One region of the Candidatus Thiodiazotropha sp. AKAK3 genome, then DNA from elsewhere that is predicted to be linked to it. Evidence: predicted binding sites of a transcription regulator. Region 1 holds the regulator's gene; each other region holds the start of a gene.
The links. The regulator sigma-54, encoded in region 1, starts transcription at its own class of promoters, with help from an activator protein. The targets are predictions, from matches to a motif close to TGGCANGNTNCNTGCTT.
Positions count from the first base shown of each region.

Region 2: the regulator sigma-54 is predicted to act here: its motif matches at 1,908-1,924, upstream of nifV (homocitrate synthase).
Region 3: the regulator sigma-54 is predicted to act here: its motif matches at 2,241-2,257, upstream of AC4IE7_RS08335 (flavodoxin).
Region 4: the regulator sigma-54 is predicted to act here: its motif matches at 2,735-2,751, upstream of pqqA (pyrroloquinoline quinone precursor peptide PqqA).

Region 1 is NZ_JBSYOQ010000024.1:50,625-54,696, reverse strand. Features, by position in the region: gene ptsN (PTS IIA-like nitrogen regulatory protein PtsN) at 1-162, opposite strand, end outside; gene hpf (ribosome hibernation-promoting factor, HPF/YfiA family) at 183-518, opposite strand; gene AC4IE7_RS04095 (RNA polymerase factor sigma-54) at 688-2,172, opposite strand; gene lptB (LPS export ABC transporter ATP-binding protein) at 2,380-3,105, opposite strand; gene lptA (lipopolysaccharide transport periplasmic protein LptA) at 3,102-3,620, opposite strand; gene lptC (LPS export ABC transporter periplasmic protein LptC) at 3,607-4,072, opposite strand, start outside.
Region 2 is NZ_JBSYOQ010000053.1:67,836-71,907, forward strand. Features, by position in the region: gene AC4IE7_RS12710 (TolB family protein) at 1-754, opposite strand, end outside; gene AC4IE7_RS12715 (hypothetical protein) at 1,004-1,276, opposite strand; gene nifV (homocitrate synthase) at 1,951-3,105, shown strand; gene cysE (serine O-acetyltransferase) at 3,090-3,896, shown strand; gene AC4IE7_RS12730 (hypothetical protein) at 3,896-4,072, shown strand, end outside.
Region 3 is NZ_JBSYOQ010000042.1:129,136-133,207, reverse strand. Features, by position in the region: gene AC4IE7_RS08345 (HAD-IIA family hydrolase) at 359-1,162, shown strand; gene ybiA (riboflavin biosynthesis intermediates N-glycosidase) at 1,174-1,635, shown strand; gene AC4IE7_RS08335 (flavodoxin) at 1,649-2,197, opposite strand; gene AC4IE7_RS08330 (AAA family ATPase) at 2,524-4,072, shown strand, end outside.
Region 4 is NZ_JBSYOQ010000050.1:31,259-35,330, forward strand. Features, by position in the region: gene AC4IE7_RS10545 (formylmethanofuran dehydrogenase subunit A) at 1-723, shown strand, start outside; gene fhcD (formylmethanofuran--tetrahydromethanopterin N-formyltransferase) at 720-1,616, shown strand; gene AC4IE7_RS10555 (formylmethanofuran dehydrogenase subunit C) at 1,613-2,428, shown strand; gene pqqA (pyrroloquinoline quinone precursor peptide PqqA) at 2,841-2,915, shown strand; gene pqqB (pyrroloquinoline quinone biosynthesis protein PqqB) at 2,973-3,887, shown strand; gene pqqC (pyrroloquinoline-quinone synthase PqqC) at 3,900-4,072, shown strand, end outside.

The sequences.
Region 1 (4,072 bases):
TAAACGTTCACGCTCAAGCAATGCATCAAACACAGTATCCTGTGTGAGACCAGGAGCAGAATTGGCCAATCTTTGGCCAAGCTGCTCCAGGACACGTTTTTTACTGGCTGCCTCCACACTGCAGCCGATCCGTTCCTCAAGCAGAAATCCGTCGGGAAACATGGAGACCTCGCCAGTTTTATCTATTCTGAACTACTGCTACTTACAGCGTACTTCGCGCCACTACCGGCACGGTGACTCTGCATCTTTTCTTTATGCTTTATGACTTGCCTATCCAGCTTATCGGTAAGCCCATCAATGGCCGCATACATATCTTCCTGTACTGCATCAGCGAATACGCTGGCACCGTTCACTTGCATGGTGGCCTCTGCCTTTTGCCTCAGCTTTTCTACGCTCAAGATGACATGTACATTGATTACATTATCAAAATGCCTCTCAAGACGTTCGAACTTATTATCTACATAGCTTTTCAAGGCATCGGTAACTTCCACATGATGACCGGTAACGCTTATCTGCATAATTTTCTCCTGTCTTAGATGAGTTGGCTCATCACTCTAACTGAGGCGGTGAAGTAACGCCGGGGCATTTTTACAGCAACTCATTCATGAATCCACTTTTATCTGAAACCGCTCCGGTTCAGTAAGCATATCAAGCATGAATGATAGCCACTCCGATAATTCACTTCACCTACATCAGTCGCTTACGCTCGTTCGATGGTGGGATACTCATCGACTCGCGGTATTTTGCCACCGTTCGGCGGGCCACTTTTATACCCTGTTCCGACAATATGGCGGCGATTTTGTTATCGCTGAGAGGTTTGTTTGTATTCTCTGCAGCAATCAATTTTTTTATCAGCGCACGTATAGCAGTGGAGGAGCACTCACCCCCTGCACTTGTGTTCACATGGCTGGAGAAGAAATATTTAAACTCCAGCGTACCCCTGGGGGTATGCATATACTTCTGGGTTGTCACCCTGGATATGGTCGACTCGTGCATCTCCAGAGCCTCAGCGATATCCCGTAAAACCAGTGGCTTCATAGCCTCTTCGCCATGTTCAAAAAAGCCCCGCTGATATTCAACAATCTTACTCGCCACACGCAGAATAGTCTCATTTCGACTCATCAGGCTTTTGATGAACCAACGCGCTTCCTGCAGGTGGTTTTTCAGGAAAGTATTGTCATCACTCTGATCCGCACGCTTGATCAGACTGGCATAGTCGTTGTTTACCCTTAGTTTAGGCGTAACCTCACCATTTAGCTCCACAACCCAGCGATTATTGCGCTTGCTGACGAATACATCAGGAATCACATACTGAGGCTCGCTTTTGGCGATCGCTGTGCCAGGGTGAGGATTGAGCGTCCTGATCAACTGCATGATAGCCATCAGGTCGTCCTGATCAACCTTCATTCGTCGCATGATCTGATTCTGATCCTGTGCAGAGAGCAAGTTGAAATGGTCGCGACAGAGTCTGATCGCCAAATCCAAATAGGGTGTTTTTTCAGGAAGTTGCCGAAGTTGAATTAGAAGGCAGTCCTGAGCACCCTGAGCACCAACCCCCGGAGGGTCGAAAGCCTGGATACGATGAAGTACTGCCTCTACATCCTCCAGAGTCATCTCCTCATCATTCAGGGAAACCAGGATCTCCTGGAGATCACCTTTGAAATATCCATCCTCATCAATACTGTCGATGAGGTTAGTGGCAATCAGAATATCCTGCTCAGTGAATGGGGTCAGTGTCATCTGCCAGACCAGGTGGTCATGCAAAGTGATCGCGCCACTGCGCTGAACCAGATAGTCATTGTCTGCAGATTCACTACCACTGCTCGATGGGGGAAGATAACTGTCGTATACGTCAGCCCATTCACTATCAACGGGCAGGTCTTCTGTGATCTGGCTACTGTCGGTCTGAATTTCCCGCTCGTTGTTGATATCGTTGGAGCTCAAAGACTCTTTATTGTCTGAACTCTGATCAGAGCTCTCTTGACTAGCTTCTTCTTTTTGAGTCTGCTGACTAAACTCCTCTTCACCCTCCAGCATGGGGTTTGTTTCAAGAACCTCCTGCACCTCCTGACTCAGGTCGAGCGCAGACAATTGCAACAGGCGTATTGCCTGCTGCAACTGAGGTGTCATTGTTAAATGTTGTCCGAGCCGGAGCTGTAGAGCCTGCTTCATAGCAGAGATATCTTTAAACCTGGTATGTTATTTGTATGTCTTTATATTCATTCTAGCTAATAAATGCCGTTCACGGAATAATTCTTGGTATTTGTTTCGTTTGAATATAATTCTGCCTCATACTTTAACCTTCATTTTGTCAGCTGACGAGTAGTCATCATCTCTACTCTTAAATCACATAATCCATGAAAAAACATAAACATAGCCTTACATAGTAAAATTTTCGCCCAGATAAACACTACGTACCTCCTGGTTATCGAGGATCTCCTCGGTGGTTCCTTCCGCCAATACCTTACCAGTATTAATGATGTAGGCTCTATCACAAATATCAAGAGTCTCTCTAACATTATGGTCGGTAATCAACACCCCAATCTTTAATTCTCTAAGATGTTGAATGATTCTTTTAATATCGATAACCGCAATTGGGTCGACACCTGCAAATGGCTCATCCAACAAAATGAATGCGGGCTCCATTGAAAGCGCACGGGCAATCTCCAGGCGGCGTCGCTCTCCACCTGAGAGGCTCATAGCCATACTCTCTCTCAAATGTTCGATACCGAACTCTTCCAAAAGCCGGTCACAATGCGCTCTTCTTGCTTGCGCGTCCAGATCCTTTCGATTTTCCAGTATCGCCAATATATTCTGCGCTGTATTGAGCCGCCTGAAAACAGAGGGCTCCTGGGCCAGATAACCAATACCCATGCTGGCGCGCTTATGCATTGCAAGATCAGTGAGCTCCTCTCCATCCAGGTAGATTCTACCCTGATCAGCCTGAACAAGGCCCACGATCATGTAGAAACTGGTGGTCTTTCCGGCACCATTTGGCCCTAACAGCCCAACAACCTCACCGCTATTCAGATTGAGCGAAACACCATCGACCACTTTACGCTTATGGTACTGCTTCTCAAGTGCATCTGCCCGCAACTGGCTCACGGTGCATCGCTCTTGGTCTGGGGTTCAATTACGACTTGAACCCGCTCTTTACCCTGAGCACTGCTACCCGCCTTCACCTGGGCACTGGTTCGATTGTAAACAATCCGGTCATTTCGAAAACTGTTACCGCCCTGCTCAAGCAGAGCATTGTCAATCAATACCATTTCATCACGATCAACATGAATTTCCATCCTTCGCGCCTGACCATGCACCTCTACCCCATCGACTTCCGGCAGCTGACTGAATCTAGTCGGTTCGCCTTCACTGATGATCCGCTCCGTCTTTCCCTGCCGACGATGAACCCAGAGGCGCTCAGCCCACAACTTCATACTACCCTGGGTGATCGTCACATTCCCCTCATAGAGGCTGATACCTGTCGACTCATCAATGGCTAGACTGTCCGCCTCAAGCTGCATTGGCTGATCCCGATCACTCTCCAAGGCCATAATCGGCATTGCGCCAAAACAGACAAGGCCATATACCAGGATTGACAGAATGCCCTTACTCGAACTCATAGTAGCCTCGTACCTGATGTAATAACTTCAAGCGAGATGGCTCAGTCAGCCATGCCTGCATGCCGACTGCTGATATTCGCTGCTGACCACTCTGAATTTCGACCGCCTCAGCCGTTGATGCATATGAGTCTTTTGATTTAAAAGTCAGATCTTCGGTCTCAATCAGATAAGGTGCGAAATCACCCTTTCCTTCACGCTCGATGATCACTCTGCCCGGAAGATAGAGTGTCTCTTGCTGATGGTCTGCCACACCCTGTTCTGCCTGCATCCTCCATGGCGGCGTATCGGCTCGGAAACGCCATACCACTGGCTTTAACAGCTCGGTAATACCACGCTTCTCATAATGTAACATTTTAGGGGTTTGTAATGTTTGCAGAAGCTCCCCATCCTCATTGTACTGTTTTACGCGTAGGTCCACGGCATAGGAATCAGGGATATCCCTAGCTACCTGT
Region 2 (4,072 bases), on a different contig from region 1:
TCAATTCTCCCTTTTGCAGATCGAGCATCTGTATACTTGATGGGCCTAAAGCTACTATGTAGCCTTCGTCATTTCTGGCAACACCGCATGACTGGAATACTATTCGGTCAGGATCATCCGGAATCCAGGCCGATGCAGAATCCAAGGTGTCTCCCCCTGTGACCTCCTGATAATTGCTCCCGTCAGTCTCCATTAAGGCAATGTTGGAAGTGCCATTACTGCTCTGCTGGGTGCAGAGCAGGCGATTGCCAAATCGATCGATTCTCAAGTCAGCAAGCAGCAGTTTTTGTTGGTGAACAAGGCGTTTTTCCTCACCGCTCTCTAAATTGTACTCAAATAGTCCACCTACCTTGTCATCACTCAAAAAATAGAGAATATTTCCATTCTGAGTAAACTCAACCGAGGTGGATTTCAGCATTTGTGAATCTGCGGGCAGATTGGATCTGTCACTTATAAACGAGGACTCGAATGCAGTACCTTCTTTCCAACTGTGACGCTTACGTGAACGCTCCATGCGATCCATAACGTTCTGGATATACGGGCTTTGTAATTCAAGCAACTCTTGATTCCCATCCTTAAGAAACATCTTACCTCGAGAGATGAAAACCAGGCATTGATCTGTGAATGAACCCTTGCAGGTGGTGGGAGATAACTCCTGCTGACTTTTGCCGATCATCTCGCTATTTGCATTAGATGGCCTTAAAAGAAAATATATAGCAATAGCAACGATTCCTAGAATGACAATTATGTGCATTCGCTTTCTCCATTAATAAAATAACTAATAACAATAATTTACAGCATTATTATGATAAAAATTCTAGATTTCTATATCTCTAATCACGCTCTGTTCTTTATAGTCCTGCTCATTTCATTTAATGCATACTGATACGAATTAAAATTCATATAGCTCTTCTTCATGCCAAAACGGAATACCAATTTATAGGACTGTATTGCAGCTTATGTGGGTGACAGCAAGCTGCAATACTTGAACACTAGCTGCTTTTTACTGACACTCAGTTTTAGCCTTGTTTTTAAGGTATTTGATTAAATCCTCTCCTTCAAAAGCTGTGCAGTTTCCAAGTGCTCTCTCAGAGGTATAACGCTGCTTGCATGAGTCTAATACAACCTGCTTATTGTCATCACTGAGTTGGATATACTCAATTGCTTTCCACTCTTCGCACTGCTCTTTTGAGAGGGATACATTTGAAAAATCATTGGCAATACTGGAAGTAGTAACAAACAAAGTGCCTAGAATAAGAATAAATAATCTATTCATTTATTTTCCTTTAATTATCAATAATACAATAAGTTATATAACTAATTTTATGTAAATAATAGGTTATTGTCAGGTAGCACTACTCCTTGGAAATTGTGTAGTACTGAAATTGATGGCTGGATTTACTGAAATGGGGGATGCGTTAATGGCTGTTATCAAATGGTTTCTAGAATAGAGAACCTTACTGAACTCAAACAAACTGCCTGTTAGGTTGTTCACTTGTTCCTGATTACCTCATATCCATTTAATATAATCCTTACCTGCTTCTATCTTACCGTCCAACTAATACCTCTATAAAATTTGGTAATCTATTTCATCTGAGATTTAGTGAAGAGAGTGGGTCCATTCTATTCGAGCTATATCCTTATCATTGTTTTCTGACTGAGTGGGTTCGGTTTTAATATCCTATCTGCACCTATATCATTACAAAATAGTTGCACTCCTCACTATTGTCTCGGGCTGATCCTAAAAATCTTTAGTGCCAAAACTGAAAGTAGCCTGTGTAGAACCATTTGTCGGTTACTCTATGTCCAAGGCATCATTGTCACATTCCCTACAATTCACTCAACTGCTACATACACTAAAACAGCCGCACCATTATAACTAGTTAATAAATAACATAAAAATATCATGGCACAGTGATTGCTTTTACTCCTGTTAACAAGGAGACAGTCATGCAACACAAGCCAACTACTGCCACTATCAACGACACAACCTTGAGGGATGGGGAGCAATCTGCCGGGGTCTCTTTTACCCTGCACGAGAAGCTAGCCATTGCCAGATCATTGGATGAGTTGGGTGTGCCTGAGTTAGAGGTAGGGATTCCTGCCATGGGCGAAGCGGAGCGTGATGCGATACGTGCAGTTGCTGCTACTGTCGAGAACGCACGTTTGATGGTCTGGGGTCGCATGCACAGCGAGGATATCAAACATTGTCGTGACCTGGGTGTACAGATGGTTGATCTCTCCATGCCTGTCTCCGATCAGCAGATCAGTAAAAAGCTGGGTCGCTCCCGTGAATGGGTACTCGAGCAGATTGCACCTTGTGTAAGTGAAGCTCTTAATCTTGGCCTGGAAGTCTGTGTAGGTGGTGAAGACGCTTCACGAGCAGATCCAGAGTTTCTTTGGCAAGTTGTTGAGATCGCAGAACAGGCCGGGGCCCGCCGTTTTCGCTTTGCAGATACGGTAGGCATCATGGAACCCTTCCAGGTATATGAGGCAATCCGTGATTTAAGAGCCATTTCTGATATTGAGATCGAGATGCACGCTCATGATGATCTCGGTCTGGCAACTGCCAATACCCTTGCAGCTATTCGTGGTGGTGCAACACATGCCAACACAACCGTACATGGACTTGGTGAGCGGGCAGGCAATGCGCCACTTGAAGAGGTGGTAATGGGATTGCGTCGCTTCCATGATCAAGGTCATGAGATCGATATGACTCGATATTCTTCTCTTTCTGAACTGGTTGAATCTGCCTCTGGCCGGAATGTCGGTTGGCAGAAGAGTCTGGTTGGGGCAGGTGTCTTCACCCATGAGGCGGGTATTCATGTTGATGGTCTGATGAAAGACAGACTCAACTACCAGGGTGTTGATCCCGCTGACTTGGGTCGAGATCATCAATTTGTATTGGGTAAACACTCAGGCAGTCATGCAGTGATCCAGGCCTATGCCGATATGGGTATGGCTCTGAATCGTGAGCAGGCTGAATCGTTGCTGATGAGAGTTCGACTTCATGCCATGCAGAATAAACGACCACCAGCGTCACATGATTTGCGACGCTTTTATCTCGAAATTAACACGGAGTCTCAGGAATGGATTCGTCAATGATGAACAGTGAGGTCATCGCTGAAGTAGAGAGATCCACCAAGCCAAAATCAGTGTGGCAGATGGTGGGTGAAGATATAAGTTGTGTATTTGAGCGAGATCCTGCGGCACGCACTCGAATCGAGATCATGACCACCTATCCGGGGGTCCACGCTATCATGCTCTACCGCATGGCCAATCGACTGTGGGGTAGAGGTTGGCGTTATCTGCCGCGACTGATCTCTTATATTGGACGAATCTGGACCAGTATCGATATTCATCCTGGTGCAACCATCGGACACCGTTTCTTCATTGATCATGGCGCTGGTGTGGTAATCGGTGAAACCGCTGTGGTCGGCAACGATGTAACACTTTATCACGGTGTCACACTTGGTGGCGTTTCCTGGAACAAGGGTAAACGACATCCAACCTTAGGGGATCGTGTCGTGGTTGGGGCAGGCGCCAAAATACTTGGTCCTATCGAAATTGGTGAAGAGGTCAGGGTAGGTGCCAATTCAGTTGTTGTTTCAGAGGTGCCTGCAAATAAGACTGTGGTCGGTATACCCGCCAAAGTAGTTCAATCGAATCGTTCCAGCGATGACCATGGCATCGACCTGAATCATCACTTAATTCCTGATCCGGTGGCTGAGGCCATTAACTGTCTACTGGAACGCATACGTATTTTAGAGGGAGAAGTCGGAGTCTATGGGTGCTTGCCAGGTGGTGAGAAACCTGAGGATGAATGCCGACAATGCGATGCCAAACTGGTTTGCGAACCCGCTAAACCTGAAACTGCAGTAACGGAGTATCAGTAATGACTGTGGATCTTCTCGAATTTGATAGTGAGGACCTCTATTTCGATGAAGCCTTGAACGATGAGGCAAAAGCGTGCCTGGAAGGCGCGGCAGAGAATTATGGTGACGCAAAAGCTGAAACTGAGCTGCTCAGGGCCTATTTTCTGGAACCAGAGCATCCCATGATTCTTGTTGCC
Region 3 (4,072 bases), on a different contig from region 1:
CCTCGGCCCTTTTTTTATGGCGGAGAGAGAGGATTGATTCGAACCCTTCGTTCGAAAGGAACGCAGTGACGCAGACGCCGCAGCGCAGCGTAGGCGCCCCGTAGGGGTGAGCGAAGCGAATCAATCCCGACAACCAGCACACTCCCAAACCAAGCAGACCCTTTCTCGTTCCCACGCTCCAGCGCTGGGAGTGCATACGGTACGAGGTACAGGCTTCAGATATACACATTTCCATACAAAGCGCGCCAACAAGCAGAAATACGAATTCTGTTGAATTGTTCAAGCTGCCCCATAAACGTACAATGTCTAAAAAGCTGTTACTGACATCATTCGAGTCAACCCATCAAAATGAAATCCTGTGAAATCGCCTATTAAAGCCCTGCTGTTAGATATGGACGGCATCCTTTATCACGGCGAGAAGGCGATCCCAGAAGCCCTGCAATTTATGTCTGAGGTAAGAGATATGCCTCATGCCTTCATAACCAATAACCCTATCCTGCCTCCTGCCAGGGTCGCAGATCGTCTCGAGCAAATGGGGTTTGCCAGGCCAGCTGAGCAACAGATCGTCACCTCAGCTGAGGCAACGGCCCTCTGGCTAGCCAAGGAAAAACCTGGTTTTCGATACTATGCAGTAGGTGCTGAAGGTCTCCACCTGGCACTTCAGCTTCATGGGCATGAAGACCAGACAGAAGCTGAATTTGTTATCATTGGTGAAGGCGCAGGCATCGACTATGAGACGATTACCATCGGTATCAACCTGATCCTGAAGCGGGGCGCCCGACTGGTCTGTACCAATCCGGATCAGAGTGTTGATGCCAATGTGGATGGTCATCACCAGATACTACCTGGAGGTGGCGCTTTAGTAGCCCCCTTTGCGCTTGCCACAGGAAAAACTCCGCTATTCATCGGAAAGCCACAACCCTTACTCTATGAAATGGCGGCAGAACGTGTAGGCGTAACATTGGAAGAGTGCCTGATGGTCGGTGACAGGCCCGATACTGACATCGCCGGCGCCAGCAGGCTCGGTATGAAAACTGTGTTGGTGCGAAGCGGACGGTTTGCGCCGGGGGAAGCCTATCCCGAAGAGCTGCCTAAACCAGACTGGGACCTGGACTCCCTGACTGAATTGGGCTCGATTTTGTTAACAGGCCCTAGTGATTAAGGAGAACTGAGATGATCTTTTCCGAGGCCAAACAGCCTTACTACCTCTCCAGAGCCGATGTGAACCATCCTCTGGCCAGCTTTTCCAAACTAGGGTTTGAATTGGATGGTGCGGTTTGGCCCTCTGTCGAGCACTACTATCAGGGCATGAAGTTTGAACAGGCTGAACAACGTGAAGCGATCAGATCCGCCGATCACCCGAATCAGGCGCAAAAAATAGCTGCTGCCCATAAGCGGCAGATCCGCAAAGATTGGAAGCAAGTGCGGGAAGTGATGATGACCCGTGCCATTTATACTAAATGTAAGACCCATCAGGAGGTTGCTGCAAAGCTGCTGGAAACCGGTGAGCGGAAGATCACCGAAACCAGTCAGTATGACTACTACTGGGGATGTGGTAGAGATGGGCTGGGTCACAACACCTTCGGTAAGGTGTTGATGGCGGTTCGAGAGAAAATTCGCGAAGAGCAGAGTTAATTTATATGAAGCACTACACTAGCATCTGTGGCAGTATCTCTTCCAGCCAGGCATCGATACGCTGTTCTGTTAACAGATGCTGCAGATGTTGATCCAATACCAGACCGACAAAACGTCCATCAACGACTGACATGGAGTGGTTGAACTCAAAACCCTCGACTCCACATCCACCAATCATCTGTGCACCCGCCTTCTCCATAATGCGGTAGAGGCGCATCAATCCATCGACGAAATGGTCAGGGTAACTCTCCTGGTCACCTAACCCGTAGAGTGCAATCTGTTTGCCACTCAAGTCTACCTGTTTGATCAGTGTCAGAAATTCTAACCAGCTCTCCTCTTCGTTCCCGCTCGCCTTGCCAGGAAGTTTCCCATCGCTATAGGTTGGCGTGCCGAGAATAAGCTTGTCATAGGCGAGAAACTGATCCTTGTCGATGCGGTTGACGTTAATCGGTTTTGCAGCTGGATCACCCTCCCGGCATGAGTTTATCTTGCGGGCGATCTTTTTTGCTATGAGACGGGTTGTACCCGATTCAGTGCCGAAGAAGATTCCGATTTTATGCATGTTGAAAATTCCATCAATGTTTTGTCTCAATTGCAATTGGGTAAGGCAATTTCCAAGCCAGAAAAAATATCTATCTCTTCACTAGTTGATGAATTCGTTATCTATCGCACTCTGACGCCAGTGTCCACTGGATGGAGGTCACTGTCAGTCACATAGAAACAGTACAAAACATCGATTTAAAACCTTTCAAAATCGACAATGAAGGCTTTCCGACTGTTATAAATGTGACAAGCCATATAAATATTTCTTTAAATTCAGTCACTAAAGTACTGGTATATCCCTTGCTTGAATCTGATGAATCTATCTGTTCATGGGGTTTCCTGGGTATGAATCTTCAAATAGAGCGCAACTATGTCGAGTTGATGGTCAATGAGTTTCCTGACTTGTCTCTGTTGAGCGAACAACTCAAATTCGGCAACCGGGCAGAAGTCCCATTCCAGCGACTTTCATCCCAGCAGTTGGGTTATCTGCGCAATCTCTATGAAGATGCAGGGCCGGGGATGGCAGGACAGGCGGCGCAACTTGCCAATCTGGAACACGCCGTAAATGATCCTGGAGTTCGATATTCTGAGGATGATCTCGAACGATTGGTACCCGATATTGCGGAGTTTCTCCTCAAAGATGCCATACGGGGGTGGTTGTTCAAAGCAGATGCCACAGGTCGTCCTGCCCCATATCTCGTATCACGGATCGATTTCACGCCTCCGGGGGAGGAGGAGAACGGACGTATTCTTCTAGATCTCAAGGCTAATGCCATGGCCAAGATTGTTACCGTCAACCTGGTAATCCGCAGTCGGGATATCGTTGACAAATCCTTAGCAGAGATATTTGCCAGCAAGGGCTTTCTCAAGGAGACCGAAGCGCTGATTGCCGCCTATGATAGGTCGGCGGAGCGTTTCTTCGATTGGCGTTCCGATTATGGACGTCAGTTTAATGCAAAGGGGACAGGTATCTTCGCTGATGATCCAACAGCTTCGCATCGAAATACAGACTGGAGCCGAAAGAACCGTGTTGTACTCTCCAGTGGGGGTGGTTGGGCGAGACTGGTCAATGATGAAGAGATTCTCAAAGAGCGTGCCCTCGCTATGGATCTGCCTGGGGATATCCTTGGCAAGTATCTGAGCAAGGCAGGGCGCAGCACCCGCTTTGATGAAAAGGTTGAGGGTGCGACCGAGTCACTGCAGCAAGAGATCCCCGAAAAACTCTTCACTGAAGTGCCGGTACATGGCTACATTCTCCTATTCCATCTCGATCTTCACCACCATCTTTGGGTCCATGTCGATGATATGAAACCCTATGAATACCAATCTGAGCTGAAAGATAAACTGATACTGCCTCCGGAACAGACCGATTTGATCGATATCCTGACTGCGGAGATGGATCTGCTGATGGACGATATTGTAGAGGGCAAGTCAGGTGGCACCACTGTACTTTGTGCCGGGCCACCAGGCGTTGGCAAGACACTTACTGCCGAGGTCTACTCCGAAATTATTCGCCGACCGCTCTATCGGGTTCACTCCGGTCAGTTAGGGCTCAATGTTACCGAGATGGAACGGGCGTTGAAGGAGACCTTGACCCGGGCTCAACGTTGGGGTGCGGTAATGCTTATCGATGAGGCGGACGTCTACATCAAGCGGCGGGATGACAATATCGCAGCCAATGCGGTTGTGGGGGTCTTTTTGCGCGTATTGGAGTACTTCAACGGTCTGCTTTTTTTAACTACCAACCGGGTCGATGATATCGATGAAGCCATCGTCTCCCGCTGCATCGCCATGATCAAATATCATCCTCCGGAGTTTGAAGACCGGCGCAAGATCTGGTCGGTTATGGTTGAACAGTTCGGACTCGATATTGAAGAGCAGCAGATCGAATATC
Region 4 (4,072 bases), on a different contig from region 1:
ATGGCGCAACATGCCAACCATAGCCACGCCCACCCAAACAAGTGGACCTGTATGGACATCGAGTGCGATGCCGGTTGCGGTGTGGTTCCGTTTCGATATCGGGACAAGAATTTTGTCAACGCTTTGCAATGGGCGATAGGACTGGAGCTGTTTCTGATGGTAGACGATCCGTGGCGTGTCTTTCTCACAACGGATCATCCGAACGGCGCCCCCTTTACCAGCTATCCCCATTTAATAAGACTTTTAATGGACCGCAGCTTCCGCAATGATCTCTTGGCACAGATTAATCCCGATGCGGCTGCTGCCAGTCACCTGAAGAGTATGAATAGGGAATATTCACTCTACGAAATCGCAATTATGACCCGTGCAGCACCAGCCCGGATTTTAGGCCTGAAAGACCGTGGACACTTGGCGCCTGGGGCCATGGCAGATATCACCGTTTATCACGCCAACAGTAATCCTGAGCAGATGTTTGAGCGACCTATGATGGTTTTCAAACAGGGCCAGGTTATTGTTGAGGAGGGTCGGATCACAGCACCAGTCACTGGAGCCACCCAAGTGGTGCGACCAGAGTTCGATCCAGGTATAGAGAAGGTGATTGGGCGTTGGTTTGAACGTTATCACAGTATGGATATGCAGAATTTTATGATTTCAGATGATGAGATGTCTGAAGGCATTGGCAGTCCGGTCAACATTCACCCCTGTATGGACAGCCGAGCATGATCATTAACGGTACTGAAATCGAGGATACCTTTGCCGAAGCCTTCGGCATGAGTGCAACCCGCGTCATCATCACCGCAATCAATCCCCGTTGGGCGCGCATCGCCGGTGAGACCATGACCGGCTTTGCCACATCGGTCATTGGTTGTGGCGTAGAAGCGGGTATCGAAGCGGAACTTGAGCAGGATGAAACCCCTGATGGACGACCAGGTGTCAGTGTGTTGCTGTTTGGTATGTCGGGTAAAGCCCTGGCAAAGCAGCTGGAGACCCGAGTCGGTCAATGTATATTGACCTGCCCCACCACTGCAATTTTCTCAGGCATGCAGGGTGAAAAACTGATACCCCTGGGTAAGAATCTGCGCTTTTTTGGTGATGGCTACCAGATTTCGAAACAGATTGGTGGCTCACGTTATTGGCGGGTGCCGGTGATGGATGGTGAGTTTCTTTGCGAAGAGAGTGTCGCCAGGGTGCCTGCTGTAGGTGGTGGTAACTTTCTGGTGTTGGCTGAGAGTCAACAGCAGGCATTAACCGCCTGTGAAAAGGCTATAGAGGCAATGAGCATTATTCCGAATATCATTATGCCTTTTCCTGGCGGTATCGTTCGTTCAGGGTCAAAAGTCGGATCAAAGTACAAAACGCTGATGGCCTCAACCAATGATGCTTACTGCCCAACTCTGAGAGGTCTGGTCAAATCCAATCTTGATGAAGATATCGGTTCAGTGATGGAGATTGTTATTAACGGTTTAACGGATACCGATGTAATGCTCGCTACCCGCACCGGTATCAGTGCAGTCTGTGAACTGGGTGCAGAGGCAGGTATCAAGCGCATTTCTGCTGGAAATTATGGGGGTAAATTGGGTCAATTTCACTTCCACTTACGGGAGGTGATGGCATGAGTTGCCTGACCTTGAGATTAAAGTATCCGCTTGCTCAACGAATCGACATGAGTCCGTTCACCCCAGAATCACTCGCTGGAAAATCAGCACATGAAATTGCCCGCATCCCTGTTTGGCAGGGTAACCGGCAGATAGACCTCGGCGAGCTGTTCGAGATAGAGGGTAGTGCATCAGAGCAGTTAATTATTCAGTCTGAGAGTGACCGACTTGATTGCATTGGTGCAGATATGAGCAGTGGTAAAATCATTGTTGAAGGTAGTGCAGGCGCCTACCTGGGATGCGCCATGAAAAGTGGTGAGATCCTTGTAACAGGAGACGCAGGAGTTGCCGCTGGCTGTGCCATGAAGTCTGGCCGACTGACCATTAAAGGTAACGCCGGGGATTTTCTTGGTGGCGCCCTTACAGGAGAGCGTCAGGGAATGCGTGGTGGATCGATCATCGTTAAAGGTAATGCAGGTGACCGGGCTGGCGACCTGATGCGTCGAGGAACAATCCTGATTGGTGGTAATAGTGGCGATTATTGTGCCTCACGAATGGTTGCTGGAACCATCATCGTAGGTGGTAAAAGTGGAAAACAGACTGGCATGGCTATGCGCCGTGGCACGCTGATTACTGGCAATGAGCCGACATCGTTACCCGCTACATTCAACGACAATGGTCAACAGACACTCAGTTTTCTTGCCCTGCTCAGCCAAAATATCCCGTCTGATTCAGGATTCGATAATCTCATCGAAAAGGGAACACGGGTTCAACGTTGGCTTGGAGATCTAAGCTGTGATGGCAAGGGAGAGATACTGATCTGGTGCTCATAGAGCTCAGACTACTCTCTGCGCCCCCAATTTCCTGGATATTCTGTTCCTCTCTGACAAGCCAATGGTCCAGTCGAAAAATGATTATATCCATCCTCCTTTTATATTTTTAAGGATGGGCCTTAAAAAACTATCCGATGTTATCAGTCATCTTTGATTCAACTGTCCCTTTTGTGGCACACCCCCCGGTCAACAATATCCCAAGTTGACAAGTGCGACAGGAAAATTTCCCAACCATTTTCTGCCATATTGTCTGTCATACCCTCATATAGGGTAAAAAACCTGTATAAATCTACCATTTCAATTAAAAGGCACAACATTTGCTATGAAGTGGTTACGCTGTCAGAGACTGATAGTGAAGTTATAACAGAGTTAATTCGCTAAAAAGCACTACAAACTTGAGGAGTGATGTCACATGAAATGGTCTACACCTTCCTATGAAGATCTGCGTTTTGGTTTTGAAATAAATCTCTATATCAACAACCGCTAGCAGGTCACTACTGTTACCACCTGTAATACAGGTGGTAACATATAACAACAAAACTATATGCTAATACACATTCTAGGTTCCGGTGCGGGTGGTGGCTTTCCCCAGTGGAACTGTAACTGCCCAAACTGCCAGGGTGTCAGAGCTGGCACCATCAAAGCTACCCCCCGTACACAATCATCCATCGCCGTTAGCGCTAACGGAAAAGAGTGGGTACTCTTCAATGCTTCGCCAGACATTCGTGCACAACTCGATGCCTTTCCAACACTACAGCCTGGTAGATCGATACGGGACACGGCAATCCGTGCAATTCTGTTAGTCGACGCACAGATTGATCACACCACAGGGCTTTTGCTGCTACGAGAGCATACAGAGCCATGGGACGTCTATTGCACTCAAGCCGTACATGATGACTTAACCACTGGCTATCCCATCTTCAATATCCTTGGTCATTTCAGGGGTGTTAACTGGCACGAAGTTAAGACAGATGAATCCACTTTTACCATCCCAGGCATCGACGGTCTGCTCTTTACTGCGGTTCCATTGAAGAGCGAAGCCCCCCCCTACTCTCCCCATCGCCACAACACTGTACCTGGCGATAACGTCGGTATCAGGGTGCAGAATAGTGTCACTGGTCAGAACCTATTCTATGCTCCCGGGCTTGGTTCCATGGAACCCCATATCTTGCCTTACATGCAACAGGCCGACTGTGTCTTGGTCGATGGCACCCTGTGGAAGGACAATGAGATGGTGCAGGCTGGTATCAGCCAAAAGCTGGGGAGTGAAATGGGACATCTCGATCAGTCAGGTGATGGAGGCATCATGGAGATTCTGGGTAGTTTGACCAAGCCAAGAAAAATACTGATTCATATTAACAACACAAATCCAATCCTCGTGGACGATTCTCCTGAGCGCCTGGCGTTAACTGAAGCAGGTATCGAAGTCTCCCACGATGGCATGCAGATAGAACTATAAACGAGAAGAGTTATGACCCCAAATTTACACGCCCCATGGTCAAAGGAAGAGTTCGAAAGCAAACTGCGAGAAAAAGAGAAGTTCTACCACATCAATCATGAATTTCATCTGTTGATGAATAGTGGAAAACTGGATAAGCCGGCAATTCAGGGTTGGGTCGCCAACCGCTTTTATTACCAGGTCAT